DNA from 2 places in the Halobacillus sp. KGW1 genome. Region 1 is predicted to be linked to the other one. Evidence: riboswitches for the same ligand, from Rfam matches in the RefSeq annotation. Region 1 holds a riboswitch; the other holds the start of a gene.

Evidence for each region. A riboswitch is a leader RNA that binds a small molecule or an ion and turns the genes downstream of it on or off. The one in region 1 is predicted to bind lysine.
Region 2: it holds a riboswitch for lysine, as region 1 does, so the genes downstream of both, dapA (4-hydroxy-tetrahydrodipicolinate synthase) here and AXG56_RS09290 (Na+/H+ antiporter NhaC family protein) in region 1, are expected to answer to the same signal.

Annotation. Positions count from the first base shown of each region.
Region 1 covers NZ_LSOC01000003.1:47,533-63,538, forward strand. The annotation lists gene AXG56_RS09240 (phosphatidylglycerophosphatase A) at 1-67, shown strand, start outside; gene AXG56_RS09245 (hypothetical protein) at 197-1,750, shown strand; gene AXG56_RS09250 (TIGR01457 family HAD-type hydrolase) at 1,798-2,568, opposite strand; gene AXG56_RS09255 (DUF86 domain-containing protein) at 2,592-3,032, opposite strand; gene AXG56_RS09260 (DUF3055 domain-containing protein) at 3,191-3,457, shown strand; gene AXG56_RS09265 (hypothetical protein) at 3,510-3,788, shown strand; gene AXG56_RS09270 (YutD family protein) at 3,839-4,114, opposite strand; gene AXG56_RS09275 (YhcN/YlaJ family sporulation lipoprotein) at 4,255-4,884, shown strand; gene AXG56_RS09280 (M23 family metallopeptidase) at 4,952-5,887, shown strand; gene AXG56_RS19145 (methionine/alanine import family NSS transporter small subunit) at 5,928-6,032, opposite strand; gene AXG56_RS09285 (sodium-dependent transporter) at 6,034-7,563, opposite strand; gene AXG56_RS09290 (Na+/H+ antiporter NhaC family protein) at 7,890-9,446, opposite strand; lysine riboswitch at 9,581-9,764, opposite strand; gene yunB (sporulation protein YunB) at 9,819-10,586, opposite strand; gene AXG56_RS09300 (bifunctional UDP-sugar hydrolase/5'-nucleotidase) at 10,645-12,045, opposite strand; gene AXG56_RS09305 (sulfite exporter TauE/SafE family protein) at 12,053-12,865, opposite strand; gene AXG56_RS09310 (hypothetical protein) at 13,027-13,338, opposite strand; gene sufB (Fe-S cluster assembly protein SufB) at 13,490-14,887, opposite strand; gene sufU (Fe-S cluster assembly sulfur transfer protein SufU) at 14,921-15,364, opposite strand; gene AXG56_RS09325 (cysteine desulfurase) at 15,354-16,006, opposite strand, start outside.
Region 2 covers NZ_LSOC01000003.1:982,498-998,503, reverse strand. The annotation lists gene AXG56_RS13905 (hypothetical protein) at 13-279, shown strand; gene AXG56_RS13900 (ABC transporter permease) at 597-2,537, opposite strand; gene AXG56_RS13895 (ABC transporter ATP-binding protein) at 2,527-3,288, opposite strand; gene AXG56_RS13890 (HAMP domain-containing sensor histidine kinase) at 3,505-4,509, opposite strand; gene AXG56_RS13885 (response regulator transcription factor) at 4,506-5,192, opposite strand; gene AXG56_RS13880 (branched-chain amino acid aminotransferase) at 5,371-6,435, shown strand; gene dapA (4-hydroxy-tetrahydrodipicolinate synthase) at 6,897-7,790, opposite strand; lysine riboswitch at 7,920-8,097, opposite strand; gene AXG56_RS13865 (methyl-accepting chemotaxis protein) at 8,321-10,000, shown strand; gene AXG56_RS13860 (response regulator transcription factor) at 10,065-10,673, opposite strand; gene AXG56_RS13855 (sensor histidine kinase) at 10,670-11,806, opposite strand; gene AXG56_RS13850 (fatty acid desaturase) at 11,890-12,936, opposite strand; gene AXG56_RS13845 (proline dehydrogenase family protein) at 13,261-14,178, shown strand; gene pruA (L-glutamate gamma-semialdehyde dehydrogenase) at 14,211-15,758, shown strand; gene AXG56_RS13835 (CdaR family transcriptional regulator) at 15,902-16,006, shown strand, end outside.

The DNA.
Region 1 (16,006 bases):
CGGGGCTATAGCAGCCGCTGCTTCAAGCAGGCTCGCTCACAGCATCGCAGGCGATCCAGAAGACTAACTAATTTTCTTAAAAACTGTGCCGAGCGCACAGTTTTTTTATTATTCTGAAACTTATTAACTATTATATCCGTACATATGTTATAGTGAATTCCGTATTATGGAAAATAAAGAAAGGAGAAAGGACCAGATGAAACAGAAAATAGTATGGATTGTGCCGGCCCTTCTTGTGCTGTTAGGAATCGTTTTGCTCTTTGTCCGTAATTTTGAGGATGTGACCGAACCACCGGACTCGGATTGGAGCCGACCACTGGAATTAGGGGAAACGGTGACTTCCGACTCTCCGGCTGTGTCGTCGGCGACGAATGGTGCGAAGATCGCATACTTGACGGAAGAAGGCGTGAAACAAACAGGTTATGACCAAGAGTACTCCAGCACAGAGGAAACAAACATTGATATTCCTGTTGATAAGTTCACTTCCATTGCTACACCAGGAAATCAACTCGTTTATTCCGACTATCATCAGTTATTTACCGAAAAAAAGGAAAAGATATCCGACCTGGATACCTTTCTCCCTTTACAGAACGAAGTTATATTTACAAAAGGGACAGATGTGTATGTGTATGAAGAGGATGGCAGCCTTACTTCTATATTGACACTGCCTGATGAGAAAGCGGAAGTACTTACATATGAGAACCACGATGGCACTTACCTGGCCACCCGAATAACGGAATCGTCAGGAAATCACCTGACATTCTACCACCTGAAGGATGGTACACTGGAAAAAGTGCGGGAAGCGGACATTCCCTTGCAGAGCGGGGAAGAATTGAAAGAGATGCATTTTGCAGCTGCGGAGAACGACATACGACTGATTCAGTCTACATTACAGAAACAGTCGATGACGGGTAAGAAGAAGCAGCTGCATTATTATGCTGCCTTCCCGGCAGAAGAAGAGGCGTCGGCACCGAAAATGAGCCGTGTTACTTTTTCAGATCCCGTAACAGGAAAATCATTAGAGGAATTATCAGATATAGAACTTACGGTACGCGGAGACAAATCTCTTCTTTTATTCAAAGCTCTCGGCAAAACTGACACGATGTTTAACAAGGAGACCCAATTTAATATTTATCAGGCGCAGGTGAAAGAAAAGGGTGTGAACAGAGTAACGCGTATCAGTAATACTCCCAGCCCTTCTCTCACTCCTCAATGGATCGATTCTCATTCCATCATCTGGTTGGATAAAAAGGGAGATCATTATGAGGTCCTTCTTGCTTCCGACGAGAAAGCAGTTATAAGTAAAACCGATGGAATTTCCAGCGGGAATTTGCTTCAGGCAGGAGGGAAAACCGCCGGCATGCTTTCATTTGGAATGCTTATTGTTCCTATTTCTTTAGTTTGGATCATCTGGCCTTTAGTCTTTCTGACCATTTTAATGTTTACGAAAACGAAAGCCATGGATGAAGACAGAGCATGGGTGTTTTATACAGGCGCTGTCATCTACCTCGCCGCCGTCTTCTTATTCAAGGGCCCCGTCTTTTCGGAACAATTGTTGGCGCGCACCCCGGATTATTTGAATTTCTCCGGAAGTACTTTTATATACCTTTTGGCATTCGCCTTAATCGCTTATGTGTTGGTCCGTGCATTCCACCGTGTCAAAGACTGGTCCCCATTTATACAACTCTCTTATTTCATCGGTGTGCATGTTGCTTTTATAACCGTATTCTTTGGCCCCTACCTCCTATAAAGAAAGAGCGCTTGGATTAGTTAATCCAGGCGCTCTTTCCTGTCCATTCAACCTTTCATCCATTCATACAAGTCCCGGCACTTATAGGTCGGTGCAGGATCCGTTTGTTTCAACTCATCAAAAGAACTGACTCCTGTCTCCACCATCAATGTGTCGATCCCTGCACGAATACCTGCAAGAATATCGGTGTTATAATTATCCCCCACCATGAGGACTTCGTCTTTCCCAAATCCAATCCGCTTTAGAGCCCGATCCATGATCAATGATTCCGGTTTTCCTACAAATACCGGGTCCACCCCTGTACTAACCGCGACAACAGATGTAAGTGCGCCGTTTCCCGGAAGCATCCCTCGTTCGGTCGGAATAGCGATATCTCCGTTGGTACTGATCAATTTCGCTCCATTTCGAACTTCCAAGCATGCCCTTGCCAGCTTTTCATATGTAATCTCCCGGTCAATGCCGATAACTACATAATCCGAGCGGCTTTCCACTCTGGTCAATCCTTCCCGATCAAGGGCATCCAGCAGCCCGTCTTCTCCGATCACAAAAACACGGGCTTGGTGATTCTCGCTTTTGATGTATTCCGCTGTGGCAATACTGCTCGTGTACACTTGATCAGGGTTTGCCGGTATTCCTAAATCCGTCAATTTAGCGGCGACCTGTTCCACCCTTTTAGAAGAATTGTTGGTCAGAAAGAGGAAGGGGCGTTCCTTGTCAACCAACGCTTGAACAAATTCCCCGGCGCCGTCTATTTTGTCCGTTCCTTTGTACATCGTCCCATCCAAATCAATTAAATACGCTTTATAATCCCTGTACATGTTGATAACACCTCATCCCTGAATCAATCGTTATTCGTAAATGTGGATACAGGGCCAAGCTCTGTATCTAGATAGCTCCTGACCTTTTCAGGAAAAGAAAGAATGACTGCTTTATACTGATTCCATATTCCGCTGATTTCTTGATGATCAACAGCTGTGTATTCCTGAACAATCATTTTCCTCAAACCGATGAACGCCTTATAGGCTTCCTCTTCCCCCTTTGGAAGCACTTGTTCATCGGTCAGTATGTCAATGATATCTTCGTAACTGCCCGGATCCCGCATGATAAAGCCGTCGATCATCATATTTCCCACATCCAGAATAGCTTCAATAGTTACATGAGTGGTTCTCTCCAATAATAGACGGTCTGAGAACGTTTCATAGCGGTTCTCCGTCACCTCTTGCAGCACCGTATTCATATAATTTAAAATTTCTTCTAATTTTTTTCTGTCGACGAAATACATGTTCCTACCTCCCGTGTATTTTTCTTTGTTAAGAATAACATAAATTGCTATCCGATCCCTCTCCCAGCCATGGAAACCGCGCATATTTTCCGACATCCCGGGCATACTTATGTGGACGAATATACCAGCCGCCGACATAGGACAGGAGGTGATCATTCATGGCGGAACGGCCACTTTTAGAGGATTTCACACAAGACACCAGCACCCGGTTTGTCTCCTTCACCGCAGGCAGCCATCGTTTTGAGCTTGCCTTAATGAAAGCAGACTGCTTCGATAACCAGACTATGGTCATCAACCTGCCCAAAAACCGTCAGGCTCTGCTCGATTTAGAAAATATAAACAGGGCCGGACACTTAGAGCATATGTTTCAGCTGAGTACGATGGAAGCAGAAGAGCTTCGAACCTATCTCCCCGACTTACTATGAAAGAATAAGAAACCTCCAACGGGCGAAACTATTCCTGAAGGAGGTTTTTTAAATGCCCGAAGATAAATATTCCGACTTCGCTAATGTGGAAGCACAACGGAACTACCTTGTTCCAGAACAGCTGCCGGAAGGACCCTATGGTGCTCCAAGAAACAAATATGAGCCCGTTTCCAACGAAAAAAGCTCCCCTTGGACAGATAAGCAAAGGTACTATAGTGCGTTCAATTATGAATTTAAGGCTTTACACCAGGATCTGCCGCGCCAGGAAGCCGGCGCCCACCCTACTCATGACGAAAAGGACCAGGATGTAAAGCCGTCAGAGGAACAATAAAATATTGCCCAGGTAATAAAAAACCGGCGTGCTTTTCTTCAGCACGTCGGTTATTGTCGTATCCGCTTTAGAACAAAATAGGAACAGCCGAAATTACAGTATTCATATAGATAATCCTCTAACGTACTAATTTTGGTATCAAAGCTGGCCTTTGAATTCTGGTCATCATAAAAGCCTTTAAGGCGAAGCTGTCCGTAACCCCAGTCCCCTACGATAAAGTCATACTTATTAAGAATATCACTGTAGCGGCTTTCCACTTCTTCCTGCTGAAACCCTTCCTGATGGTCTTCAAGCAGGTCGTACGTCTTCCCGTTTAATTCAACCATATCATCACCTCTATCTTCTATAAGTGTACCACACTTCCGTATATGGACGGAATTGCCGCTTTTCAAAAACCGTATGATTCTTCTAATAAAAGTCCAACCTAACCATACCGTCACCGACTAACGAATAAGGAGGAAATACTTTGAATAAGCGATGGAGTACTGTATGTTTGACCGGCCTCCTTGCACTGACAATGGCAGGGTGCCAGGAAACAGATGAATCAGCTAAACAAAATAAACGAGCCGATGATCCCCTAAACGGAAATGCTATGGACGGCTACAATGAAGATGGATCGGACGGGCAGGTAGGTTATGTCCGCTTCAATCAGACGCAGATGGAACGGGATGACGAAGAACACCATGAAATCAAAGTGAACCGCGAAGAAATGGCAGACATGATTTCCCGCATGATTTTACGATATGACAATTTTGACGATGTAGCGACTGTCGTAACCGATAATGAGGTGCTTGTCGCTTACAGTAAAGCAGACGATACGGATCGAGAGACGGCAGCAGATATGGTTCAAAAGACCGCCTATTCGCTTGTGCCGAGCTTCTACCACGTCTATGTGTCCGACAATCCAGCTTCTTTTGGAGACATTCAAAGTTTGAGCACATCGACCGTATACGACGAAAACTATAATGAGAATATCGACAGTATCATTAAAAAAATGAAAAAAGCACCCCAAGGTAAAGTGAAGCAGGATGACCCGAGACAACCGGATGTAGGTCCGAACATGAACACAAAAGAAGAAACAGGCATGGAGAACTGATATTTCCAAACATAACATTCTCCTGACTGCCTCATGCTAAAGGTATTAAAAAGTTGTAGGTGAGTATATGATATACTTCAGGCTCTTATTAAGCGTCGTTGTGGCTGGCGCCTTACTTTTTCCGTCACCGACATACGCCGATAAAGAAAGTGATGACCGGATGGCCTTGTATAAGAAGACAGCTGCCCTTACTGACATTCCTTGGGAATATTTAGCAGCTATCGATCAATACGAAAGACAGGTCAACGGGGACCCCGAGAAAGACAGGGTTACCGCTATAAAACCGGATCCAATGTTCTGGACAGGGACCAATGGAGAGATGCCTGCCGACTTGTTTCCCGAAGGCTGGGGCTCTGACGGAAATGGAGACGGTAAAGTGGAAATAGATCAGGATGATGATCTGCTATGGTCCATTGCCGATTACGTCAAATCATATGGAACAACAGAAGAAGATATAAAAATTGCCCTATGGGATTACTACCAGCGTGACCTGACTGTGCAAACGATTATGAACACCGCCCAAGTTTTCCGAAACTTCGGAACCGTTCATTTAAAGAACAGGGATTTTCCACTTCCGTTGGAGGCAAACTTCAGCTATCGCAGTACTTGGGGGGACGCACGCGGCTTTGGTGGCCGCAGAGTTCATGAAGGTACCGATATCTTTGCCAATTACGGAGTGCCTGTGAAATCGACCACCTATGGTGTGGTTGAAATGAAAGGCTGGAACAAGTTCGGCGGTTGGAGAATCGGCATCAGGGACATTTACAATATTTACCACTATTACGCACATCTTCAAAATTTTGCAGAGGATATAAAAGTGGGAGACGTCGTAAAACCTGGTGACGTTATTGGTGCCGTGGGTGCTTCCGGCTATGGACCGCCCGGTACTTCCGGAAAATTTCCACCGCATCTCCATTATGGCATGTATCAGGATAATGGGAAAAATGAATGGTCCTTCGACCCAACTCCTTATTTAAAACGATGGGAACAGATGGTCGATTAAAAAACCGCCGCACATGATTGTGCGGCGGTTTTTCTGCTTTTTATTGTTGTTTGGATTTGCGAACTGCATTCGTTATGCTCGCTGCAAGTCCACCCCATATGACAACGATGCCGATAATCATCATAGCTATTGCACTACCTGTCATATCAGCTTACCTCCTTTTTTACTTCTTCCAATGAGTTCGTATGCCAGCGTTTGAATGTCATAAGGAAACCTGCGACTAAAGCAAACGCCGCGACGAACCAGCCGCCGTATAAAATGAAGGTATCCGTATATCCTTCATAGTTCCCTGTCGGCGTATCGAATGCACGCTCCAGATTGGTTCTGAAAAGATCGAACATCATGTAACCAAGGACAACAGGTGTGACCAGTCCTAAACAGACTTTCCACCAGCCGCCAAGACGGATATCAGAAATGGCATTGGCATGGTTTTGGAAGTCGTTCAACTTACGAAGGAACCAGGCGATCACAACGACTTCGACAAGACCGACGAAGGCGACCCCAAACTGGTTGATGAAGTAATCTGCTGCGTCCAGGAAGAATAGTCCTCCTTGGGTAGCAAAGAGCAGCGATATGATGGCAGAGATCCCGCCACCGATTCCAACAGCAGCTTTTCTTGATATACCAAACTTCTCCTGAATACCCGCTACGTATGTTTCGGAAATGGAGATTAGAGAAGACAACCCGGCAAGAACTAAGGACAGGAAGAACAGGACTCCAAAAAGTCCATTCAAAGCGGGAAACTCATTGATGATCTGCGGGAATACGACGAATGCAAGACCAACCCCGCCGCTCACAACCTCTTCCACCGGGACATTACTTTGTGAAGCCATGAATCCTAAAGCTCCGAAAACCCCGATACCGGCTAACAACTCAAAGCTCGAGTTACTGAATCCTGTAATAAATGCGTTGTTCGTAATATCCGATTTCTTCGGAAGATAGCTGGAATAAGTAATCATAATGGCAAATGCAATGGAAAGACTGAAGAAGATCTGACCGTAAGCAGCTACCCAAACCGAACCGTTCATGATTGTTTCAAAATTCGGAGCAAAGAATGTCTGTAGACCTTCCGCGGCTCCTGGAAGTGTGACCGCGCGGATGACAATGATCAGGAAAAGAATAACAAGCGTTGGAATGAAAATCTTGTTCGCTGTTTCGATTCCTTTTTTGACACCTGCGAACAGTACACCAAGGGTAATGATCCATACAAGTACGAGCGGAATTAAAACGCCCGGGACAAGGCTGCCTGTCTGCCCTGGAGTAATGGATGATAATTGCAGGTAATCACTAAATAAGAACGTTTCTGTATCGGATCCCCAAGAAAGATTTAAGGAAAAGACACTGTAGGACATTGCCCACGCAATGATGACAGAGTAATAAGTAGAAATGACGAATGCCACCAATACAGCCCACCAGCCGAGCCATTCTGTTTTGCGGCTCATTTTGAAGAAGGATAGTGGAGCAGATCCACGGTACTTGTGACCGATGGTAAACTCCATGATCAGCAACGGTATCCCTGCTGTCAAAAGAGCGAATAGATAAGGAATGAAAAATGCTCCTCCTCCATTCTCATAAGCTACAGATGGAAACCTCCATATGTTCCCAAGACCAATAGCCGAACCGACAGCAGCCAGAATGAACCCAGCCCTCGTACCCCATTGTGCACGATTCTCCATGTGAAAGACCTCCCTGTTTTGAACACGTTTATAAATTTTATGAAAGAATAGTGTTCAAAATTTTTATTTTTTTCTGATTATTTCTGTTTAAATTATAACCACCGCGCTACGGCTTGTCAAAATAATTTTATAATTTTCAGATAATAACAGAGGAGGTAGTCTCAGGAGGATGTTCCATAGGTTAATCTTCCTACCTTTATATGGAGGGATTTACATTTTTAATAATATCCAGTCATCCTCTTATGTCTATCGGCCCTATTCATCCATCACACCAAAGGCTTAAAAAAAGAACAGGGATGGCGTCATCCCTGTTCCTCTTATACAACTTACTCTGGTTCAATTTTCGGATTTACTTTATGAATGATCATGGCAATGACAGCTACTATAGCCATAGCGAGTAGCAGCGGAATCCAAACCTGTCCGGTAAACCCAAGGACAAGATACCCGACTGTCGCCCCTAAGGCTGCGAGCAGCGCATATGGAAGCTGGGTCATGACGTGATCGATATGATTGGAACCTGCCCCGGTAGAAGAAAGAATGGTCGTATCTGAGATCGGTGAACAGTGGTCACCGAAAACGGAGCCGGCAAGAACCGCGGACAAGGCCGGTAGAATCATGGACGGATCGGTAACAGCTGCTATTTCTCCTGCGATCGGTAGCATGATACCGAACGTTCCCCAAGATGTACCGGTAGACAGCGCCATAAAGCCGGACAATAAGAAGATGATTAAAGGCAGGTAAGCAATATCAATGCTTGCCTCTGTAAATTGATTTGCCAAAAACTCTCCTGTTTGAAGCTGGCTGATGACATCCCCGATCATCCAGGCGAAGACCAGGATATAGATAGCCGGAAGCATAGCTTTGAGTCCTTCTGTAAATACGTGGCCAAGCCCTGATTTCGGTTTAGGCTGGCTGATGTAAAGACCGCCTGCAACCAATACAGAGACCAGACCTCCGGTGAACAGGGAAATGTTTACATTCGTATTAGCAAAAGCATCAAGCAGTGTGGCGCTTCCCTCTGTTGCCTGAATACCTGTGTAGAACATCATGGCTACCGTACCGACGACAAGCGCAACAATCGGCAGAATCAAGTGCGAAATCTTCCCATTATTGTGCTCTTCGAATTCGTCATTCAGGTCTCCTGGAATGTCACCCTTTTCCGGATTCGTGAGCTCTCCTGTCTTCTGCGCACGGATTTCGTGACTGCGCATCGGCCCGAAATCAAGGCGCATATAAATTGTCAGGAATACGAGAAGTAAAGCTGCGAAAACGTATAAGTTCGCTGGTATCATCAAAACAAACGCTTCAAAAGCACCATATTCGGTAATTTCATTTGCCGCAAGGATACTACCGATGGTACCGATGATATATGCTCCCCAGCTGGATATGGGAGAAATAACCGTGATTGGTGCAGAAGTCGAATCGATATAATAGGCCAGTTTTGCTCTTGAGACGCGGTACCTGTCCGTCACCGGTTTTGCCACCTGCCCGACAGCAAGTGCATTGAAGTAATCATCAATGAAAATAACAATTCCGAGCAGAGCAGGTACGAGTGTAGCACCCTGACGTGTACGGATCCGCTTCACCGCCCACTTTCCGAATGCCTTGCTGCCTCCGGAGGCTGTCATAAATGCAGTGGTAACTCCTAGTAAAAGTAAAAAAGACAGCAGGTAAATATTACCTGAATTAAGTGCACCTTCACTGTAGAAAATAGTGGAAAAGATGGACCAAATCAAGCCGATACCGGCTCCGATGTCCATTTGTGTAAGCATGAATGCTCCGACAATGATCCCTATACCAAGGGATAGGATGACTTTCCTTGTAACAAGGACAAGGATAAGCATAAGTATAGCTGGAATTAATGAATAGATCGTTCCTTCCATGTGGTTCCCCTCCGTTAATCTAATGGTGTAACGGGATTTGGAAGGCTACTGTGGATTAAAATTGAGGAATAAAAAAAGACAATGATAGAAAATAATCTACCACTGCCTCAGCGGCAATTGGATTATCCTCCATTTCGATCAGTAGCGCTCCATGCACCCAAAAAGCATGCATGACAGTGTATCTCCTGTTCAGATGTACACCAGCGTTAAACAGCCCGACTCGCTGTCTTACACTTCGGCAGACACCCCCTTCACCAATGATCCTCGCTTGTCATACTCCCATTGACTACTCATGATGTCTGCGCCTCTACCTCACCGATCTGATAAGGTCACGCATATTCAGTTCTTAGCCATTCTACCAGTAGACATGCATTATTGCAAGGGATCCATTGGATAGGAAAAAGATGGGTCCTGACCGTCTACACCGCTGTAGAAATTGGGAACCTTTCCTAAAATAGTCGCCGTATCTATCGGAATATCGTTCTTTACGACCGTTGTCTCCGTAGAGAACGGGATAACGATTCGGAGACTTACTTCAAAATGGATGGAAATCTCAAACAAGGCGGCGTTCAAACCATATTCTGTAATTTTACTTTTCACCTGAGACTGAACGTCGCCGATCACCCTGAGTTGCACGGGAACTTTCGGGCCAAGGTTTGCAAGCAGACTGTTTCCTGTGGCAAGCCCTACCGGCACTTCAATCAAAGTGGCCGGCTGCTCCCCTAACTCCTCTGCCGTCATATTCGGATCGATGGACGGCTCGAGTGAGGTATCCTCCATCGGTAACTCTCCAAGCTCCATCCGCTTCAGGAAATTCTGCACCCGAATCGTGGTGTCACGCAGAGCACGGTTTACCATGACGGAATTCCATCCCATATAAACGACGTTTCCCTGGTTATCCTGCTCCATTTTCACAAGATCATTGAACTGAAGGTCTTCGGCTATTTGTTTACTGACCGCCTCATTGATTGCATCCCTCGCCAGCTGCTGCGCCTTCGTCTCAGCAATATCTACAAGTGCGGGCGTGACTCCCCTGTTTATAAACCATAGGCTTAGGGCTGTGAATACAGCGAAAAACAGTAGACTGATGACGACCCGTTTTCCGATCGACGACCCGCCCGTCACTCTTTTCTTAGACATGAAACAACCCTCCTCACCTATCTATATGTAGGCGAGAAGGGTTTTATTTGAATAATTCTCACGGACTCCCGTATGTCTGAAGCGCTTCAGACAGCAGATCACGCAGCAGTTCCGGCATATAATACTTTTTCTCTGAGGCATAGGCGATCTCAGGAAAGAATCGACCGAAAGTAAACGTATCCGCTGTAGCGAAACGATAGACTTTATCAGGATCAAGCGGACGGCCGTCGAAAGTAACATCCGTCACCTGAAGCTCCCCGTTGGACGCCTTCCGTACATTAATGTCCACTCCGGAAAAGACCATTTTCCCGATTACCTCTCCACGGAAGCCCAGACCTTTCAATTTGGTTTCCATCAATTCTTTCGTATGGGCAGCCCGGATCACTTCCATTATTTTATCGCCCTCAAGCTCGACCCTGCAGGGATTCATCGGGTGTGGGCAGATGCGGTGGACCTCTTCGTACGTGATTTCCCCCGCCGGTAAATGATCAAGAAGGACCCCCGCATTTAACATCGCGATATCGGATGATGTCCACTCCCTTAATTGGTCCGTAAGACTTGTCATTAATTCATTATCCTTGAACCATGTGATGTGAAGAGGCTCTCTCAACCTTGTAACAGGTGTGTTTAAGTGATCCAACGCTTCTTTTCTTATACGAAGCAGATCATCCGTTGTCTGTTTGTCCTTGCCTAAATGCTCCGTCGGAACGGCATAGGCTTCTTTATTTACAAGCGTATGGGTATCATTGTCCCATTCAATCATCACTTCACCAAGATGCGTTCCGTGCTTTCCTACGGCCGTTAATAATGATCCGTCCACGATCTCGCCTGTCTTGAACAAGTGATGGGTATGTCCGCCGATAATGACATCGATGGAGGAATAGCGCCTGGCGATCTCTTCGTCGTCATGGATGCCGAGATGCGATAACAATACAATGATATCTGCTTCCCGCTCCACTTCCGGAAGCAGGCTGTCCAGTATGTCATAAGGAGATTCGACATCCCAGCCTAACTGTTGATAAAACGGACGGAAAGGAGCAGTCAGTCCAATAACACCGATTTTCGTCCCTTGTTTAGACGTCTCAATTTTATAATTTTGGAGCCATGTAGGAGCCTCTTGATGATGACAAACGAGGTTGGCACACACGACACCGAAGTCTGCTTCGTCATACAAAGAATGAAGATCTTCCTTAGCCAAGGTAATTCCTTCGTTATTTCCCAAGGTAGCGACATCATATGCAGCGCGATTCATAAGCTCCACGTTCCCTTTCCCCATTAACCCTTCCGTAATCGGGTGGAAACGGTCTACGTGATCCCCGTTGTCAAACAACCAGTAATCTTCCTTCCTTCTGTCATGCTTCTCTTTTTTTTCTTGAAAATAGCCGACGATCTGCGGCCAATTTTCAAAATGGCTGTGCAGATCGCTTGTATAGTAGAAATACAATCTCTCTTTATTCATCGTATCCTCACCCTATTCCTTGCCAGATTAAGCGGATGCCGATCAAAATCAAAAGGATCCGCAAGAACCATTCGACCGCCTGTCCACGCAGTTTACGGTTCATCCAAGCACCGAGCGTGCCACCTATATATGCCCCAGGGATGAACCACAGCGTATGAGCCCACTCTACATGCCCGAGAGCAATATGAGTGGCAGAGCTGGATATACTAGCAAAAAAGATCATGAACATGGATGTAGCCGTGGCTATATGTGCCGGCAAGCCGAGCAGCAGGATCATTGCAGGTACCATAAGCGACCCCCCGCCGATACCAAGCAGTCCGGACAATAGTCCGACGGCGAACGATAAGACCAGCCCAAACATGACGGGCATCTGATACGTATAGGTTTCTCCATCCACGACTTTCTCTCTTTGAATACCTGTTGTAAATAGTGGATTATCAGGCCGTCGTCTTGGAATAAAGAACAAAAGCGAAACGGCAATCATAATCACGCCGAAAAACAGCGAGAATCCATCTGATTCAAAAAATTGATTCAGCCACGATCCGACTATACCACCGGGAATGCTTCCATAAAGGAAAATGACGCCGATTTTCTTATCGACGCGCTTGTGTTTAATATAGGAGATGGCGGATGCCATCCCGGTAAAGATCATCACGACGAGCGATATACCAACGATCGACTGCGGAGTGACCCAGTCAAAAGACGCATAGTGATCGCCGAGGAACAATAACGCGGGCACCAGAATGACGCCGCCGCCAAGTCCAGCGACGCTCCCGATAATTGCTGTCACTAAACCAATGAAGAACATAATCAGAAACATGGTAACCTTCCTTAACCTTTGATAGATACTATTATAGTATCACGTTTTGTATTCATAAAACATGACGCCTGCTTGATTCGTTATGAGGGTTTACCTTGATGTTATAAAATAACTTTAATGATTAATGGTCACACAATAATTTAGGTTAACTCATATTATTGTTACACCATGCTTCTCAATTTATTATGTAATTCATTTTTATCAAGATTTATTACATTGTCATCTTCCTTTAAAACTTGACTTCTTAATAGAAAATCAATATCCTCAATATATTTCTTAACTTCAGATTGCTTTATACTTAGTTGAATTTCGATTTCTTGATTTAAATCATGTTCATTCTTATATAAAGTTATCGCTTCTGATATAACTTCTATATTTTTTTTATTTTGGAAAAATGCTAGTTGCCTGACCATTTCAAAATCTTCAGGATAGATTCTAACTGATTTATATGTTTGACTTTCTTTTAGACTCATATTACACCTCTTCAATTTTTACAAATACACTACTATGAACGAAATCTTCAAATTACATTTTTTACCAACTGTTGAAAATTATTTAAACAACAAAAATAGCGGAGTCAGCCTAAATAAGACGAGACTCCGCTATTATACTAAATCTAAACCTTTAACCGATGGAACCTTCCATTTCGAACTTGATCAGGCGGTTCATTTCCACGGCGTATTCCATTGGCAGTTCTTTCGTGAATGGCTCGATGAAGCCCATGACGATCATTTCTGTCGCCTCTTCTTCTGAGATCCCACGACTCATCAAGTAGAACAACTGTTCTTCAGACACTTTCGAAACTTTTGCTTCGTGCTCAAGAGAGATGTTCTCGTTCATGATTTCGTTGTAAGGAATGGTATCTGAAGTGGACTCGTTATCCATGATGAGTGTATCACACTCGACATTGGAACGGGCCCCTTCTGCTTTACGACCGAATTGAACGATACCACGATACGTTACTTTACCACCATGCTTGGAGATGGATTTAGATACGATCGTTGAAGACGTATTCGGTGCCAGGTGGTGCATCTTGGCACCGGCATCCTGGTGCTGTCCTTTTCCTGCCAGCGCGATGGAAAGTGTCATACCGCGGGCTCCTTCTCCTTTAAGAAGAACGGCTGGATATTTCATTGTCAACTTGGAACCGAGGTTACCGTCGACCCACTCCATCGTTGCATTGGATTCAGCAACGGCACGCTTCGTTACAAGGTTGTACACGTTGTTCGCCCAGTTTTGAATCGTTGTGTAGCGGCAGTAGGCGTTATCTTTGACGAAAATTTCTACTACGGCACTATGCAGAGAACTGGATGAATAAGTCGGTGCTGTACATCCCTCGACGTAGTGTACGGAAGAACCTTCATCCGCAATGATCAAGGTACGTTCGAACTGACCCATGTTCTCTGAGTTGATACGGAAGTATGCCTGAAGCGGCGTCTCCACCTTCGTATCTTTAGGAACATAAATGAAGGAACCTCCCGACCATACAGCAGAGTTCAGCGCTGCAAACTTGTTATCGGACGGAGGAATGACTTTACCGAAATACTCCTTGAAGAGATCTTCGTTTTCTTTGAGAGCAGAATCGGTATCCTTAAAGATAACACCGAGATCTTCCAAGTCTTTCTCCATGTTGTGGTATACCACTTCGGATTCATACTGAGCAGAGACACCTGCCAGGTATTTTTGTTCCGCTTCCGGGATACCCAGACGGTCGAACGTGTTTTTGATTTCTTCCGGTACTTCGTCCCATGAACGCTCGGAGCGTTCGGATGGTTTAACGTAGTACGTGATTTCATCAAAATCAAGTTCGGATAGGTCGCCGCCCCATTGCGGCATCGGCATTTTATAGAATTGCTCTAAGGACTTAAGACGGAAGTCGAGCATCCATTCTGGTTCTTGTTTATAGTCGGAGATCTGTTTGACGACTTCTTTCGTCAGACCTTTTTGCGTACGGAAGATGGACACATCTTTTTCATGGAATCCGTATTGGTACTCTCCTACTTCTGGCGCTTTTTTAGCCATGATTATATACCTCCTTTTGGTATGAACAGACGCTTAGTCCTGCTTCTCTTCATCGACACCTTTCTCCATGGCTTTCCAAGCTAACGTGGCACATTTAATTCGAGCCGGAAACTTGGAAACTCCCTGGAGTGCTTCGATATCACCGAGGTCGATATCTTCTTCCTCAATATCGTTCCCCTGCATGATTTCTGAGAACAGCTTAGACATTTTCAATGCGTCGTCTACGGACTTTCCTTTGATCGCCTGGGTCATCATGGAAGCAGAGGAGAGGCTGATGGAACAACCCTCTCCATCGAACTTGGCATCCTTTACAAGCCCGTTATCGATCAACAACTGCAGTTGGATACGATCCCCGCATGTCGGGTTATTCATATCCACAATCATCGGATTACCTTCGATAGATCCGCGGTTACGAGGGTTCTTGTAATGGTCCATGATCACTTGGCGATAGAGTGTATCTAAGTTATTAAAAGACATCGCCAAAATACTCCTTTGTTGTTTGTAGTCCTTCAACGAGTCGATCTATTTCTTCTTCGGTATTATACAGGTAGAAGCTGGCACGAGCCGTCGCTGATACATCGAGCCACCTCATCAGAGGCTGGGCACAATGGTGACCGGCTCGTACAGCGATTCCTTCTGCATCCAATACCGTTGCGAGGTCATGAGGGTGTACGTCGCTTAAATTGAACGTAACGAGACCTGCGCGGTGTTCCGGACCGTAGATGGTAAGTCCGTCCACTGTTTTCATGCGATCTTGAGCATAGGCAGCAAGCCTTTCCTCATGTGCAAGAATGTTATCCATGCCGATATCGGTAAGAAAATCAATGGCAGCACCCAGTCCGACAGCACCTGCGATAATCGGCGTTCCGCCTTCAAACTTCCACGGAAGCTCTTTCCACGTGGAGTCGTACAAGTTTACGAAATCGATCATTTCGCCTCCGAACTCCACAGGCTCCATAGCGTTAAGAAGCGCCTTCTTCCCGTAGAGAACACCAATACCTGTAGGGCCTCCCATTTTATGACCGGAAAAGGCATAGAAGTCAGCATCCAGATCCTGAACGTCGACACGCATGTGCGGCACACTTTGGGCACCATCAATAAGGATGACGGCTCCCTGCT
Region 2 (16,006 bases), 930 kb from region 1:
GGAGGGGATACGATGAAGGGAGAGAAATCGATCCCATTTAAGAAAATAGGCCTGTGGGCGATGAGGCTTCTGCTGCTGGCCGTAGCTGCCTTTGCCGCTTATTTCCTGATCGTACATACGAAGGATATGCTGCAGCTGTTTCTGCTGCTGATCATCCTGCTTATGGCCGCCGTGGTGGCCTTTCACATCCTGGCCGTCCTGTTTTATATCTTCCTTGTCATCCTGGCGATCGTGCTTCTCTTCTCCGGGGCAGGCTGGCTGCTTCATTTATTCGGCTGATTAGGGATGGTTCCCTTTTTCCGGCTGTGAAATCTTAAAAAATCGAAGGAAGGAATAAAAATCCTCCTTCTATGAAACTTTTCCATCAAATAACGATAACGATGGATAACGTGAATGAAACAAAAGGAAGGGAATTATGGTAAAGGGTGGAGGGGAATTGAGCAGACTCCTGTGGGAATAGTGGCACAGGTGAGACCCCGGAAGAGCAGAACGATGAGGAGGCTCACCGGCCACCCCACGGAAAGCGCTCGATTCCCCGGAGCCCGCTCGCTTCCTATGAAAATACTTCTTCAGCAAGCTGAAAAAAGAGGCACTCATCAGAGTGCCTCTTTTATAATGCGTTTGTAATACAGGACCGACAATAATCCGAAGACGGAATAGAGCAGGGTGTAGACGCCCATGACGACGAACATCGGTGTCCACAGCTCCGTTCCGAAGAAGAACCAGCCGGATTGGACGGCGAAGTAGCTGTGCAGCAGACCGACGACGAGCGGGATGCCGAAATTGAACAACTGCTTCCCTTGAATTCCCCGCAGGAGATCGCCGCGGCTGAAGCCGAGCTTTCTCAGAATCGTGTAGTTCGGTTTCTCTTCATCCCCTTCGTCCATCTGCTTGAAGTATAGAACACAGCCGGATGTGACGAGGAAGGTAAGTCCAAGGAAGCCGACAATGAACATACTCAATCCCATTGTTTTTTTCTGTGACTCCGTCTGCGCATAGAGGGACAGGTTTTCGTTCTCCTTCGCAAATGTCATCGATTGGAAGATATCATCCGCCGTTTCGATGTCCGCTCTGTCTTCCACGTTCACCCCTGTGTACGTGTCGTAGGTGGTCTGGATATCGTCCAGCTGCTCCTGTTTCAGCTTTTGGAAGGTGTTCTCACTGACGACGGCCGCTGGTGCGCCGAACGTGAAGGCTCTGGAGAGGACGTTTTCTTTCGTGCTGCCGATGTAATCTGCGTCCATCTTCCCTTCTGATGTGATCAACTGCACCTTGCCCTCGTCCTTCAACTGCGACATCTGCATGTACGCATCGTTGTAGCCGGCGAACAGGACTTGATCATCCTCAAGCACCGTGTCCTCCAGAGCCGTATCAGCGACGACCGGCATATCCATTTGATTGTTCTCTATTTGCATTTCCTCTAAATTCGTACCAAAAATGTCTTTGACCATCACCCGTGCGTCTGTAACGTCGACCTTTTCTTCGCTGTAGGCGATGCCGGTCTGATCAAGCGCCTCCGTGTAGGCGTCCGCATCTTCTTCGGACACGAAACTGAAATCGTCCGGAGAAGAAATGCTTCCGACATCATAGACCGAATAGTACGAAATGTAGGTGAGCGACAGCAGACCGATAGCGAGGGCGGAGACGGTCGTGATGATCGTCAGGAGCATCGCATTCGATTTCATCCGGAACATCATCGATGATAAGGACAACACTTCATTGATGTTCAAATATCCCTGCTTATTTTTGCGAAGCAGGTTCGATACGAAGCGTACCGATCCTTTATAAAAGAAGTACGTTCCGATGATGACCGCTGCCAGAATAAAGACCATTGCCGCAAACAGCTGGTTCATGGAATTGAAATCCCCGCTGAACAGCTTCGAGGAGACGTAGTAGCCTGCGATGATCAGGGTCAGTCCGAAGATACCCATCAGAATCTCCCAGACGGATATGTTCCCGACTCTCGTCTCCGTCTTCGATTTCGTCCGGAACAGCGACAGGATACTCTGTCTGCGGATGAAAAAGTAGTTGAGCAGCATGATGAACAGATAGATTGCCATGAAGACAAGGATCGTTTGGATCAAGGCCTTCCCGGAAAAGGACAACGTGGCGACTTCCTCGATGTCTGTAATCCGGAAGAGCGCCATCATCATCAGCTTCGAGACGGCGAAACCGGCGAACGTCCCGACAATCAAGGAGCCGAAATAAACGATCAGGTTCTCCAGGCTGATGAGCCGGAAAATCCGGTTCTTCGTCATTCCGATCAGCTGGAACAATCCGATTTCCTTCCCTCGCCGCTTGATGAAGATATTGTTCGCATAGATGAGGAAGATGGCTACGATCGCAATCAAGAGAACGGAAGCGACCCGCAGCGCAGCCTCGCCCTTGATCGATCCATCCATGCTCATAGCCGGATCATACTGCAGCGTCACGAACGAGAAGTAAAGGGCGACACTGAAAATGAGAGCGAAAGAGTACAGGTAATAGTTCTTCACATTCTTTTTCAAATTGCGGATAATCAGTTGATTAATATTCATAGTGCACCCCGCTGAGGACGCCCTGGGTTTTCATGATGTCTTTCAGGAATTCCTGCCGCTGCTGGTCTCCTTTATTCAGCTGTGTGTAGATCTGTCCGTCTTTGATGAAGATGACGCGGGTACTGTAGCTTGCTGCGACTGGGTCGTGGGTGACCATAGCGATCGTCGCCTCTTTCCGCTCGTTCAAACGACCGAGCTTACTAAGGAGATCAGACGCTGATTTCGAATCGAGCGCGCCTGTCGGTTCATCGGCGAAAATGATGCTCGGATCATGGATGAACGCTCTTGCTGCGGAAGTCCGCTGCTTTTGACCGCCGGAGATTTCATTCGGGTATTTGTTTTCGATTTCTTTGATCCCGAGCTCTTCCGCTACCTCCTGGAACCGCTCATTCGCCTGCTTCTTTTTAACGTTGGCGATGGACAGCGGCAGAAGAATGTTTTCCTTCACTGTGAGCGTATCGAGCAGGTTGTAATCTTGAAAAATGAATCCGAGGTGATGCTTCCGGAACTCAGCCAGCTTTTTGTCTTTCTGGCCGGTGATGACCTGTCCGTCGATTTTGATGGTTCCGTGGCTTACCCGGTCGATGGAGGAAAGGACGTTCAGCAGTGTCGTCTTTCCGGAACCGGATGCTCCCATGATCGTGACGAATTCGCCTTTTTCGATGGTCAGGTTGATGCCTTCTAGTACGTGCTGCTTCGTGAATTTATTGCCGTAGCTTTTATGGATTTTCGTAGCTTCTAATATACTCATGGTATGACCTCCCTTGTTCTATGACTTTATTCTATTAGCTTTTTCCGATGTTTTCCTGTCATTCACCTAACAAAATCGGGGATGGAAGTGACAGTTTCGTCACATGGGCAGATGAGAGGAGCGGGAAGTCTCCTCGATCCTTCGGGCTTGATCCTTCCCACCCTAAAGGAGTTCTCCCTGCTGCGTGCAGGTAAAGAAAAGAAGCATAGGACAGGGTCACATGCTTCGGATGGTTGTGAAGGCGTCTTTCTTCGGGAAGTGGAGGGTGAAGGTGGACCCTTGTCCAACTTCGGAAGTGACGGAGATCTTCATCTTCAACGTTTTCCTGATGCGGTCGGTCAAATAGAGACCCATTCCCGTCGCGGCGCCGTTCTGGTGATCGGATGTCGACGTGAAGCCTTTATCGAAGATGCGGGGGAGGTCTTTCGCCTCTATGCCCCGGCCTTCATCACGGATCGCTATGTGCACCCGCTCGTCTTCCCGCCGGCTTGTGATGGTAATGTCACTCGATTCACTGTATTTGATGGCGTTCGTCAGCAGCTGGCGCAGGATGAAGGCGAGCCATTTCGCATCACTCAACACGTGTGTCGCTTCCAAATCGATATCGAAGCCGATTCCCTTCTGCATGCACCAGGACTTAAGGGTACGGATTTCCTGGAATAACAGCGGCTCTAACTCTATTTCTTCTATATAAAGGTCATTCTCGATGAAGGGGATCCGTTTCTGATAGAGCTGCTGGTCTAGAAGCAGGTGGATCCGCATCCATTCATACGTCAGCTGGGACTTCAGCTTGTAATCTTCGATCTTATCAAACAGGAGGTGCATCGCACTCATCGGCGTCTTCACTTCGTGGATCCAGGAGAGCAGCTGGTCCTTCTCTTCTTCCAATCGGTGCTGGTTATCGGCAAGCTCCTGTTTCAAGCGTTCCATATGGTCTGTGACGTTGTCGTCGATGATCCGTTCAAACGGACTGTCCCCTTCCGGAAAAGTCGAAAGATCCAAGTCCCGGTCCCGTTCCTGCATTTGACGGTAGAAGCGGGTTTCCTTCTGGTACCGGATGAATAAAAACAGCGCAATTAATAGGAAGGACAGAAAGTTGTAGTACAGAACGGAGGTGACCGGGATTGTCGGATCGATGGCACCAACGAGAGCTGCCAGCACCTGCAGACCGAAAAGAAAGGCGATCCAAGCAAGGCGTTCTTTCAGAAATGCCCCGATCATTGCGAAGCCTCCTTCGCCACATAGCCTTGTCCGACCTTCGTCTCAATCGCATCTCCCAAGTCGATTTCAGCGAGTTTCTTGCGCAGCCTGTTGACGTTGACGGTCAGGGTATTGTCGCTGACGAACCGTTCATCCTCCCACAAACGCTGGATCAGCTCTTCCCGGCTGACAATCTTGCTTTTTTTATCCACCAGCTGCTTCAAAATAAGGATTTCGTTCTTCGTCAAATCGATCGATCCTTTTTCATTGGACACGCGGTTGCGGTCATAGTCAATGGTGGCTCCCTGCCAAGTCTTCCACTCATTCGTTTCCGTATTGTAGTTGTAGACGCGTCGCAGAATCGCCTGGATCTTCGCAATCAGCACATCGAAGTGAAACGGCTTCTGGACGAAATCGTCGGCACCCAGGTTCATCGACATCACCATGTCCGTCGGATGGTCTCTCGAGGACAGGAAGATGATCGGTACGTTCGAGTGGGCACGGATCATCCGGCACCAATGGAAGCCGTCGAACTTCGGCAGCTGGATATCAATGAGCACAAGATCGGGATTTACATCGGTGAACCGGTTCATCACCTGTTGGAAGTCATCGATCCCATATACTTCATACGACCATTGCGACAGTCGTTCCTCCATTTCCTGGAACAACGTCCGGTCGTCTTCAATCAACAATAATTTAAACAAAAAAGACACCACGCTTTCCGTATATTGCCTTTTTCCAGTATACCATGATGCTCCATGCATCGTATTTCGATTATTCAAGCAAATTCTCTTTAAAATTGTCGGAAGTGGGCGTACAATGGATAGTATTATTTGAAAAACGGCCCCGGCCGGCGATTACATAAATAAAGGAGTCCTGACAATGGCATTGAGCATCATTCAAAGCGAAACGAAGAAGAAGAAACCGGAATCGAAAGAGATCCCTTTCGGCAGAACGTTCACAGACCATATGTTTGTGATGGATTATGAAGCGGATAAAGGCTGGCACGAGCCCCGCATCGTCCCTTATGAGCCGCTGACACTCGACCCGGCAGCGATGATTTTCCATTACGGGCAGACGGTTTTCGAAGGGATGAAGGCTTATCGTACGGATGATGACCGCGTCCTGCTTTTCCGTCCGGAGAAGAACTTCGAACGCTTGAACTTGTCCAGTGAGCGCTTGAGCATTCCGGCGATTGATGAAGACGAAGTGCTGGGTTATCTGAAGGAGCTTGTGGAGCTGGAGAAAGACTGGGTTCCATCCTTTGAAGGGACGTCGCTGTACATCCGTCCGTTTATCATTTCGACAGAAGCGAACCTCGCCGTTGCGCCGTCGAAATCCTACAAGCTGATGATCATCCTCTCTCCAGTCGGCCCGTATTTCTCCGGCGGTTTGAAGCCTGTCACGATCAACGTCGAGAATGAATTCACCCGTGCGGTCAAAGGCGGCACCGGCATGGCGAAGACAGCAGGGAACTATTCCTCCGGCTATCAGGCCCAGGCGAAGGCGGTCGAGGAAGGCAACAACGATGTGCTTTGGCTTGATGGTGTGGAGAAACGCTACATCGAAGAAGTCGGCAGCATGAACATTTTCTTCAAAGTGGACGGAGAAGTCGTCACACCTGCCTTGAGCGGCAGTATCCTGAAGGGGATCACGCGCGCATCGATCCTGGAGCTTTTGGAGAAGTGGGGCATCCCGGTCACCGAGCGCCGAATTGCGATCGAAGAGCTGTATGAATGGTACGAACAGGGGAAAGTGGAGGAAGCGTTCGGAACAGGAACGGCTGCCGTCATCTCTCCTGTCGGGGAATTGAACTGGCTCGGTAAGAAAATGGTCATCAATGATCATGAAATCGGCGAGCTGTCCCAGAAGCTGTATGACACGATCACCGGAATCCAGCGCGGCCGCAAGGAAGATACGGAAGGCTGGACGGTCACGATCGACTGAAAAGACCCTCCGGCTTCGTTTGAATAGTATGCATAGAAGAGAGCCTCCCAATGGTGTGGAAGGCTCTCTTTTTGTTGGAGGAGGGACAGGAAGGGGAAAGCTGCTCTTCCGGCGACTCCCCTGTTGCTATGTTTCCCTTTTCTTTTGGATTGGACGAGTAACTTACTCTGTAACCCCAGCCATAAAAGCACAGAAGGCAGCAAGGTAACGAATAAAGGGTAGTTCGGTCCTTGCCAGCCTAAGATGTACAAAAAAGGTAATTTAAAAATAAAAGAAGCAACACCCATGAAAGACTGCATCTCATTGTGGAAGGACTGACTATACTCAATGGTCCTATCCACCCCGCTCTGATCATTCTTAATTTTTATCCCGTACGCTGCTAAACGGATCATCACCTATTTTAATGGGTTAAAAAAGAGGAAGGCGTGCTCCTATCCAGAGAGCACGCCTTCCTTTATTCTTTATGATGCCATTCGTTCGTCTTGTCTGATCGTGCTTACTATATCCAAAACACGCTTGCTTTCTTCCTGCGTCAAAGGCAGCAGAGGCAGGCGGACGCCTCCGACCTGGACGCCGAGAGCGTTCAGGGCTGCTTTCACCGGTGATGGACTCGGTGCGGAGAAGATGGCGTGCATGACCGGGAGCAGCTTCTGGTGAAGCGTTGCTGCGAAGGCGCCGTCTCCTTCACGGTAGCTTTGGATCATCTGCTGCATTTCTTTTCCGATGACGTGGGAGGAGACGGAGACGATACCTGTCCCACCGATGGCAACGAACGGCAGCGTGTTGCCGTCTTCTCCGCTGTAGACGGAGAAGTCCTCCGGCGTTTCGCGGATGATGGTCGTCGCCGCATCGAGATCGCCGCTCGCTTCTTTAACGGAAACGATGTTGTCGATCTTAGATAAGCGGATGATCGTTTCCGGTTCCATGTTGACGACGCTTCTTCCCGGAATGTTATAAAGCATGACCGGGAGGGAAGTCGCTTCAGCGATGGTGCGGAAATGCTGATACATCCCCTCCTGAGACGGTTTGTTGTAGTAAGGGACGACGAGCATGACGGCATCCACGCCGGTCTGTTCTGCTTCCTTCGTCAGCTCAATAGATGCTCGTGTGTTGTTGGATCCTGTTCCTGCGATGACCGGAACACGTCCGTCGACGACTTCCACAGTGAAGCGGAACAGGGACAGCTTCTCCTCTTTCGTAAGCGTCGGAGATTCTCCGGTCGTTCCTGCGATGACCAACGCATCCGAACCGTTGTCGATCAAATGGTCAATCAAAGCACGTGTCGCTTCATAATCAATATTCTCATCGTTGTCGAACGGGGTTACCATTGCTGTTAATACTTGGCCGAAATTCATAACCTCACACCCTTTAGTAAGTTTTTTTAAATACAGACCGAGGCATCAGGACCATTCAGCGCAGTAAATAAACAAAAACGGCAGCAACGAGGGAATCGCTGCTGCCGTAGAAACTTTGTATCCGTTCCTGCGTAAGATAGCCCTCCATATAGTCTCCTATATGACAGTCCTGCACTTCTTCAGTATCAGAACCAGCTTCAGGAAGATGAGATTCGAGAAGCTTCGGCAATTTCCCCTTTCCGCATCGATCGTCAGAGCTCATTCTCCTCCGTATGCGTACTGATGTCATTGCACCTCTATCCTTACTCCAAATAAAATTTGAAATAAGAAAATATTTAGTTAGCTTGATCGTAACAAAAATTGTCCTCAAATACAACACGAACGATGAAAATTCCAAATCTTCGACAATGTTTTTGCACATTGGCTTATGCCGACCTGCGCATGGGAGAGGAGGAACTACATAAAGAGGTCCATCAACCCGATATAAAAGATAGATAACTATAACAAAAAAAGGGGACCTGGTTTCAACGATGAAAAGTATAAGAGGAAAGATTTTGACGGCCTTCTCTGTGGTCATTTTATTGACGGTTTTGCTCGCGAGTTTCAACTATTTCGCTACTTCAAGGACGAACGAGAATACGAAGGGGATCGTCGACCGTGAACTGCCGCTGTTGATCCTCGATGAGAAGCTCGCCTATAACTTATCACAGAAGGTAGCTGCAGCCCGTGGGTATGTACTCTTTAACGATGACGCATACAGGGAAACCTTTGAAGCGTATTCGGAAGACAGCATGAAGATGCAGAAGGATCTCCTGGACCGGACGGACTCCGATGACATCAGGAAGCTTGTCACGGACAGTATTGAATGGGAAGGGACTGTGCGGACAGAGGTGTTTGAACGGTTTGACGACGGTCGGGAAGAGGAAGCCCTGAAAGCGCTCGAAGATACGGTTACTCCGGTAAGTAATGAATTGATAACCATCTATGAAGAAGCCTCTATTCGTAGAGAAGGAGAAATCCAGGAGATGGGATCTAACGTGTTGGAAAGCGGCGCGGCTATGATGTTCTGGGGATTGATTATCTCTGCGGCAGTCATCCTGGTCGGACTCCTTTTCGCATGGATGATGGCGAATAACCTCTCCAGGCCGATCAAACGTGTGGCAGAACGGATGCGTCACCTTACGGGCGGCGACATCAGTAAAGGGGATCTGGAAGTGAAGAGCAAGGATGAGATCGGGGCGCTTGCCGGTGCGATGAATACGATGCAGGCGGCCTTGAAGGAAGTGATCGAATCGGTTTCCCTGACCTCCGACCGTGTCACGGTGCAAAGCAGGGAGCTTGATCAGGCATCGGAAGAAGTGAGGGAAGGAAGCGTGCAGATCGCCTCGACGATGCAGGAAATGTCTTCCGGAGCAGAGTCCCAGGCGGACGGTGCTTCCAGTCTGGCGGAACAGATGCGCACCTTCACAGATAAAATTGCGGTTGCGGATGCGAACGGCGGGCACGTGTCGCATTCGTCTTCTCAAGTACTCGAGCTTGCAGAAGGAGGTCGGGAGCAGATGAAGGCAGCGATCGGCCAGATGCACAGGATCGATACGATTGTGAAGGATTCGGTCGAGAAAGTGAAAGGCCTCGATAGGCAGTCTCGGGAAATTTCCAAGCTTGTCCAGGTCATTGAAGCGATTGCGTCTCAGACGAACCTGCTGTCGTTGAATGCGGCGATTGAAGCCGCCCGTGCGGGTGAGCACGGAAGAGGCTTTGCCGTCGTTGCGGATGAGGTGAGAAAACTTGCAGAGCAGGTCACTGCTTCTGTCGGTGATATTACCGATATCGTGGAAGGCATTCAGACGGAATCCGGGCAGGTCGTCCAATCCTTGGAAGAAGGATATACCGAAGTGGGCCGGGGGTCTATCGAGATGGAGGCAAGTGGAGAGACGTTCGATACGATCCATCATTCCGTTTCGGACATGGTAGCTAAAATCCAGGAGATTTCTGCCCACCTTCGCGAAATTGCCGGCGCAGGACAAGATATGAACCGTTCCATCGAAGAAATCGCTTCGATTACAGAAGAGTCGGCGGCGGGGGTCGAACAGGCAGCTGCTTCGGCCCAGCAGTCGAGCGGATCGATGGAGGAAGTGTCTCGAAGTGCCGCCGAATTGTCGGAGCTGGCAGGAGAACTGAATCGTCATGTCCGCCGTTTCAAACTATAAGAAAACACCAAAGAACAGCCGGTCCTGCGAGTATAAGCAGGACCGGCTGTTTTTTTTAGGGGAATCATTTCGACCGTTTGTACCAGCCCTTTTCTTTAAAACGAGAGATCGCTTCGATTCGGTTGGTTACTTCCAGCTTTTCCAGAATGACAGATATGTAGTTGCGGACAGTCCCTGGTGTGATGAACAGCTCTTTAGAGATATCCTTCGTATTTTTTCCATCTGCCATCAGCTGAATGACTTCCTGTTCCCGTTCGGTGAGCGGATTGGGTTCGGTGAAGGCAAGATCAACCAGCTCCGGGTCGAAGATGCGCTGGCCGTTCATGATCTTACGGATGGCCGTTGCCAGTTCCTCACTCGGACTGTCTTTGAGCAGATACCCGCTGACTCCCGCTTTTCTTGCCCGTTCGAAGTAACCGGGGCGGGCGAACGTCGTCAGGATGATGACTTTGCATGTTTCCTCTTGAATTTCTTCGGCGGCATCCAGGCCGTCTTTCACCGGCATTTCAATATCCATGATGCAGATGTCCGGCTTTTCTTCACGGACAAGGTTGACTGCTTCCTGACCGTTTCCCGCCTGACCGACGACTTCCATCCCTTCTTCTAAATCCAGCAGGGCGCCCAGCGCGCCCAGCAGCATACGCTGGTCTTCTGCAATGACGATCCGTATCATGCCGGACCCTCCTTTTTCTTGTTTTTTATCACATTCGGTACGTGAAAGAGCAGCTTGGTTCCTTCTTCGGAACGGATTTCCAGCCTTCCGTTAACGAATTCCAGCCGTTCGCGCATTCCCTGTAAGCCGTGTCCCTGGAAAGGTTCCAGCGTCTCCGGAATCCCTTTCCCATCGTCGGCAATCGTGACGAGAATTTCATTTGGTGAGGGATGGATCGTAATATGGCAGGTGGAAGCTTCGCTGTGCTTGACTACATTCGTCGCTGCTTCCTTCAGGCACATACTGAGTACGTTCTCAACAAGCAGCGGGGTGTTCTTAAGCACCGGATCTCCTTCGTAGGAAAACGTCATTTCCGCTGCCTCGATAATCTGACGGACGCGGACGAGTTCATCCTCAAGCTTCGTCCCTCTCATATTCGATACCATTTCCCTTACTTCCTTCAACGCATTGCGTGAGGTCATCCGGATATCATCGATTTCCTGCTTGGCTCGATTCGGCTGCATGTCCATCAGCTTCCGGGCGAGGTCACTTTTCAAGCCGATCATCGACAGCTTCTGTCCGAGGGTATCATGAAGGTCCCGCGCAATCCGCTCTCTTTCTTCTATGACCATCAGCTGGGAAATCCGTTCATTGGCATCCTGCAGTTCGCCTTCCAGCTTCTGCTGCTGGTTCCGGTAGCGGACAGTGAAGGGGAGCAGGATCACACCGATGACGGTGATGATAATGAACGGCAGGTTCGGAAATACCGAATCAAGCTGATGGATGAAAGTGACGGTGATGGCGATCAACGTCGTTGCCAGGTGGACAATATAGAGAGAAAGAAACCCACCCAGGCTCTTAATGTTCCCGATGAAGAAAGCGAGGAACAGGGCGAAATAGATGTATCCGAACGAAATGGTCATCAAAAGACTGATCACCATTTCGATACTCACCCACAGATATACGAATCCGCTCTTGGAGATGAAGGACAGACGATACGCAAGGAAGAAGAGCAGCGTCATTAAAATGCCGAACATCATTTCATACATCGAAGAGGAGCGGAAAATGAAGAAGAACGGCAGGACGCAGAAGATAATCCAGACATAAATGCTGAGTCCTGTGTTCTTCGGAATGATATGGTACCAGTTCTGCATGGCGGCGGCCTCCTTGTTTCTCTCACTTAAGCATAAAGGAAAATAAAGAAAAAACCCATTCAAAGGAATGGGTTTTGGTGGAATTACTGGTCTTCCTGGAACCTTGGACGGCTTTGGACACGTCGCTGCTTTTTCTCCAGTAACGGTTTCACTTCTTTGAAGGAAATGAATGTCTTGTTTTCCGTGTCATACAGGCGGAAGCGGATCGATTCAAGGCTCGTCTTCAGCGTGATGGTCGTTGCGTGCTGAAGGGGAGGCGTCTCTTCGTGTGCCTTCTCCAGGGCGTAGTTCGGTACCCGCGGGCTCAAGTGGTGGACGTGGTGGAAACCGATGTTTCCGGACACCCATTGAAGCAACTTCGGAAGCTTATAATAAGAGCTTCCATCGACCGCTGCTTTAACGAAGTCCCACTCCGATTCATCTTCAAAATAGGAATCCTCGAACTGGTGCTGGACGTAAAACAACCAGATTCCGAGAACACCGGATACGTAAAGGATCGGCAGCTGGATGATCAGGAATGCCTGCCAGCCGATCGCCCAGATAAGAAGGGAGTAGATGGCGACGACCGCCACGTTGGTAATGTACGTATTCCAACGTTCTCTGCGCTTTGCACCTTTGCGGTTGAAGCGGTTGGAGATAAGGAACAAGTAAATCGGTCCGAGTCCGAACATGACGATCGGGTTGCGGTACAGACGGTAAGCGAGACGCTCTTTGAAACTCGCGTTCACATACTCATCGACCGTCATCACCCAGATGTCACCGGTACCACGTTTATCAAGATTACCGCTCGTCGCATGGTGGATCGAGTGGCTCCGTTTCCATTTTTCGAAAGGGAAGAGCGTCAAAATACCCGAGATCGTTCCAATGACACGGTTGGCCTTCTGACTTTTCAGGAAGGATTGGTGCGTGCAGTCATGGAAAATGATGAAGACCCGGATCACGAAACCTCCGGCGATCATGGCGATTGGAATGGCGAGCCATACAGATAAAGCCATGCTGGCGTAAGCCAAATACCACAGCAGGATAAATGGAATCAGTGTATTGATCAGCTGGCGGACGCCGGCGGCTGTATCCGGTTTCGCATATGCGGAAACACTTTTCTTCAACTCTCTTTGTTTGGCGCTGTTCATAGGTTTTTCTCCTCTTTGATTGGTCGTTATCCCCATCATAAGAGATAAGAGGACCGACGATAAGACACAAACGTCAGGACTTACCCATGACACTTATCATGGGTCGGTAAGAGAAAGCGGATATTCCCATTATATGGGTGGTGAAAACACCTTTCGACACTTTTGTGCTGAAACAATAAAAAGGCGGGGGTATCTTTGTGTTTCGACCACGTTGTCAAATGTAAGCGTTATTCGTTACAATTTTCTTAACAATTAAACATTTCCGAGTTACACCGGATAAAGCTTGTATGGATCGATAGAGAATGATGAAAGGGTGTGGGGATCTTGGAAGCCATCAGTAAGAATTTCTTCTTATACCTTTCCAACAATAAGATGTTAGATCGGATGGCCAAGCGCTTCGGCACAAGATTCGGAGCGGACAAGATAGTCGGGGGAGAAACATTCCCTCAGGCAATACCGCTGATCAAGCAATTGAATGAGGAGGGACTCGTGGTAACCGTCGATCACCTTGGTGAATTCGTCGACTGTGAGTCTGAATCGAGGGACCGGGCCGGAGAATGCATCCGCAGTATTCAGCAGATCGCTGCCCATCAACTTCAATCGGAAGTGTCCTTGAAGCTGACCTCCCTCGGGCTTGATATCAGCCATGAGCTTGTGATGGAGAATATGGAACTGATCCTGAAGGAAGCGGAGAAGCACGGTATCACCGTGACGATTGATATGGAGGATTCCTCCAGGTGCGGAGCGACGCTGGACATATACAAAGCGCTGAAGAAAGACTACCCGAACCTCGGAACTGTCGTTCAATCCTATCTGTACCGCTCCGATCAGGACTTGGATGATCTCAATGAATACGATCCATACCTGCGCCTCGTCAAAGGGGCTTACAAGGAATCCGGCAAAGTAGCTTTCCCGGAGAAGAAGCTCGTCGATGATAACCTCAAGCATTTGATCAGAAAGAACTTGTTAAACGGCAACTATACGGCCATTGCAAGCCATGACGATGCGATTGTCGCTTATACGAAGCAGCTCGTGAAGGAGCATGACATTCCGAACGACCGTTTCGAATTCCAAATGCTTTACGGCATGCGGACACAAATGCAGGCAGACCTTCTGAAAGAGGGATATAAAGTCCGTGTGTATATGCCGTACGGGGAAGATTGGTACGGCTACTTCATGAGACGCCTGGCGGAGAGACCGGCTAACATCGCCTTCGCCATGAAAGGGATTTTCAGCAAATAAACTATTTATTATACAGAGAGGGGAATTTACCTATGGTCCAGCCATATAAGCACGAACCATTCACAGATTTTACAGTAGAAGAGAACAAGAAAGCTTTCGAAGAAGCACTGAAGCAGGTGAAGGAAGAGCTTGGTCAGCATCATGACCTTCTCATCAATGGAGAACGCGTGCACACGGATCAGCATATTACGTCCATTAACCCGGCGGATACGAAGCAGGTTGTCGGAACGGTATCGAAAGCGAATGCGGAACTTGCAGAGAAAGCAGTGCAGGCAGCAGCGGACGCTTTTGAAGATTGGCGCAAATGGGATCCACGTGCCCGTGCAGAGCTGCTTTTCCGCGCTGCGCACATCATCCGCCGCCGCAAGCATGAATTCTCCGCTTACCTTGTGTACGAAGTAGGGAAGCCTTGGAAAGAGGCGGATGCGGATACAGCGGAAGCTATCGACTTTCTTGAATATTATGCTCGTCAGATGATTGAACTGAAAGAAGGGAAACCGGTGGAAAGCCGTCCGGGTGAACAGAACCGTTATGTGTACACACCGACAGGCGTAGCCGTCGTCATTCCACCATGGAACCTGGCATTCGCTATCATGGCCGGTACCGCTGTCGCACCGCTTGTGACAGGAAGCACGGTTGTCATGAAGCCGGCCAGCAACAGTCCGGTCGTTGCAGCCAAATTCGTTGAAGTGCTGGAAGAAGCCGGTCTTCCGAAAGGCGTCTTGAACTTCGTCCCTGGAAGCGGCGGCGAAGTAGGCGATTACCTCGTCGATCATCCGAAAACAGCCCTTATTTCCTTCACCGGCTCCCGTGATGTCGGTCTTCGCATCATCAAACGCGCGGCCGAGGTGAAGGAAGGGCAGAATCATATCAAACAGGTGATCGCGGAAATGGGCGGGAAGGATACCGTCGTTGTCGATGAATCAGCGAACATTGAAACAGCCGTCGATGCGATCATCACTTCTGCTTTCGGTTTCTCCGGTCAGAAATGCTCCTCCGGTTCCCGTGTCGTGGCACACGAAGCGGTTTACGATGAAGTGTTGGAGAAAGTGAAAGAGCGTGCCGAACAGTTGACCGTCGGAAATGCCTCCGAAGAGAACGTGTATATGGGGCCTGTCGTCGACAAGGGGGCTTATGACAAGATCATGAGCTACATGGAAATTGGGAAAGAAGAAGGCCGCCTTGTCACTGGTGGAAAAGGTGATGACTCCAAAGGGTATTTCATCAAGCCGACGGTATTTGCAGACCTTGCGCCGGATTCCCGTATGCAGCAGGAGGAAATCTTCGGGCCGGTCGTTTGTTTCACGAAGGCGAAGAACTTCGATGAAGCGATCGATATCGCCAACAATACGGAATATGGACTGACTGGTGCGGTCATTTCCGATGACCGTGATCACCTGGAAAAAGCGAAGTATGATTTCCATGTCGGAAACCTTTACTTCAACCGCAGCTGTACAGGAGCCATTGTCGGCTACCAGCCGTTCGGCGGCTTCAAAATGTCCGGAACCGACTCTAAAGCCGGCGGACCGGATTATCTGGCGCTGCACATGCAGGCGAAGACGATCTCGGAAACGTTCTAAAAACGTATTCGAAAATGTCATCTACTCCTTACAACAAACCAAAGCTCTCCCGGAATGGGGGAGCTTTTTTCATAACCGGCGGGTTTTCTCCGGTACAATTGCTTTTTCTTTCCAACCACAACGGATATAATGGAGGGTAACGCATGACATTCAACCTACTTGGAAAGGTAAGGATTCCTATGGAAGTGAAAGAGTTGATCCTTCAGGCAGAAGATATCCATAAAGCGACAGAATTGATCAGTTCGAAA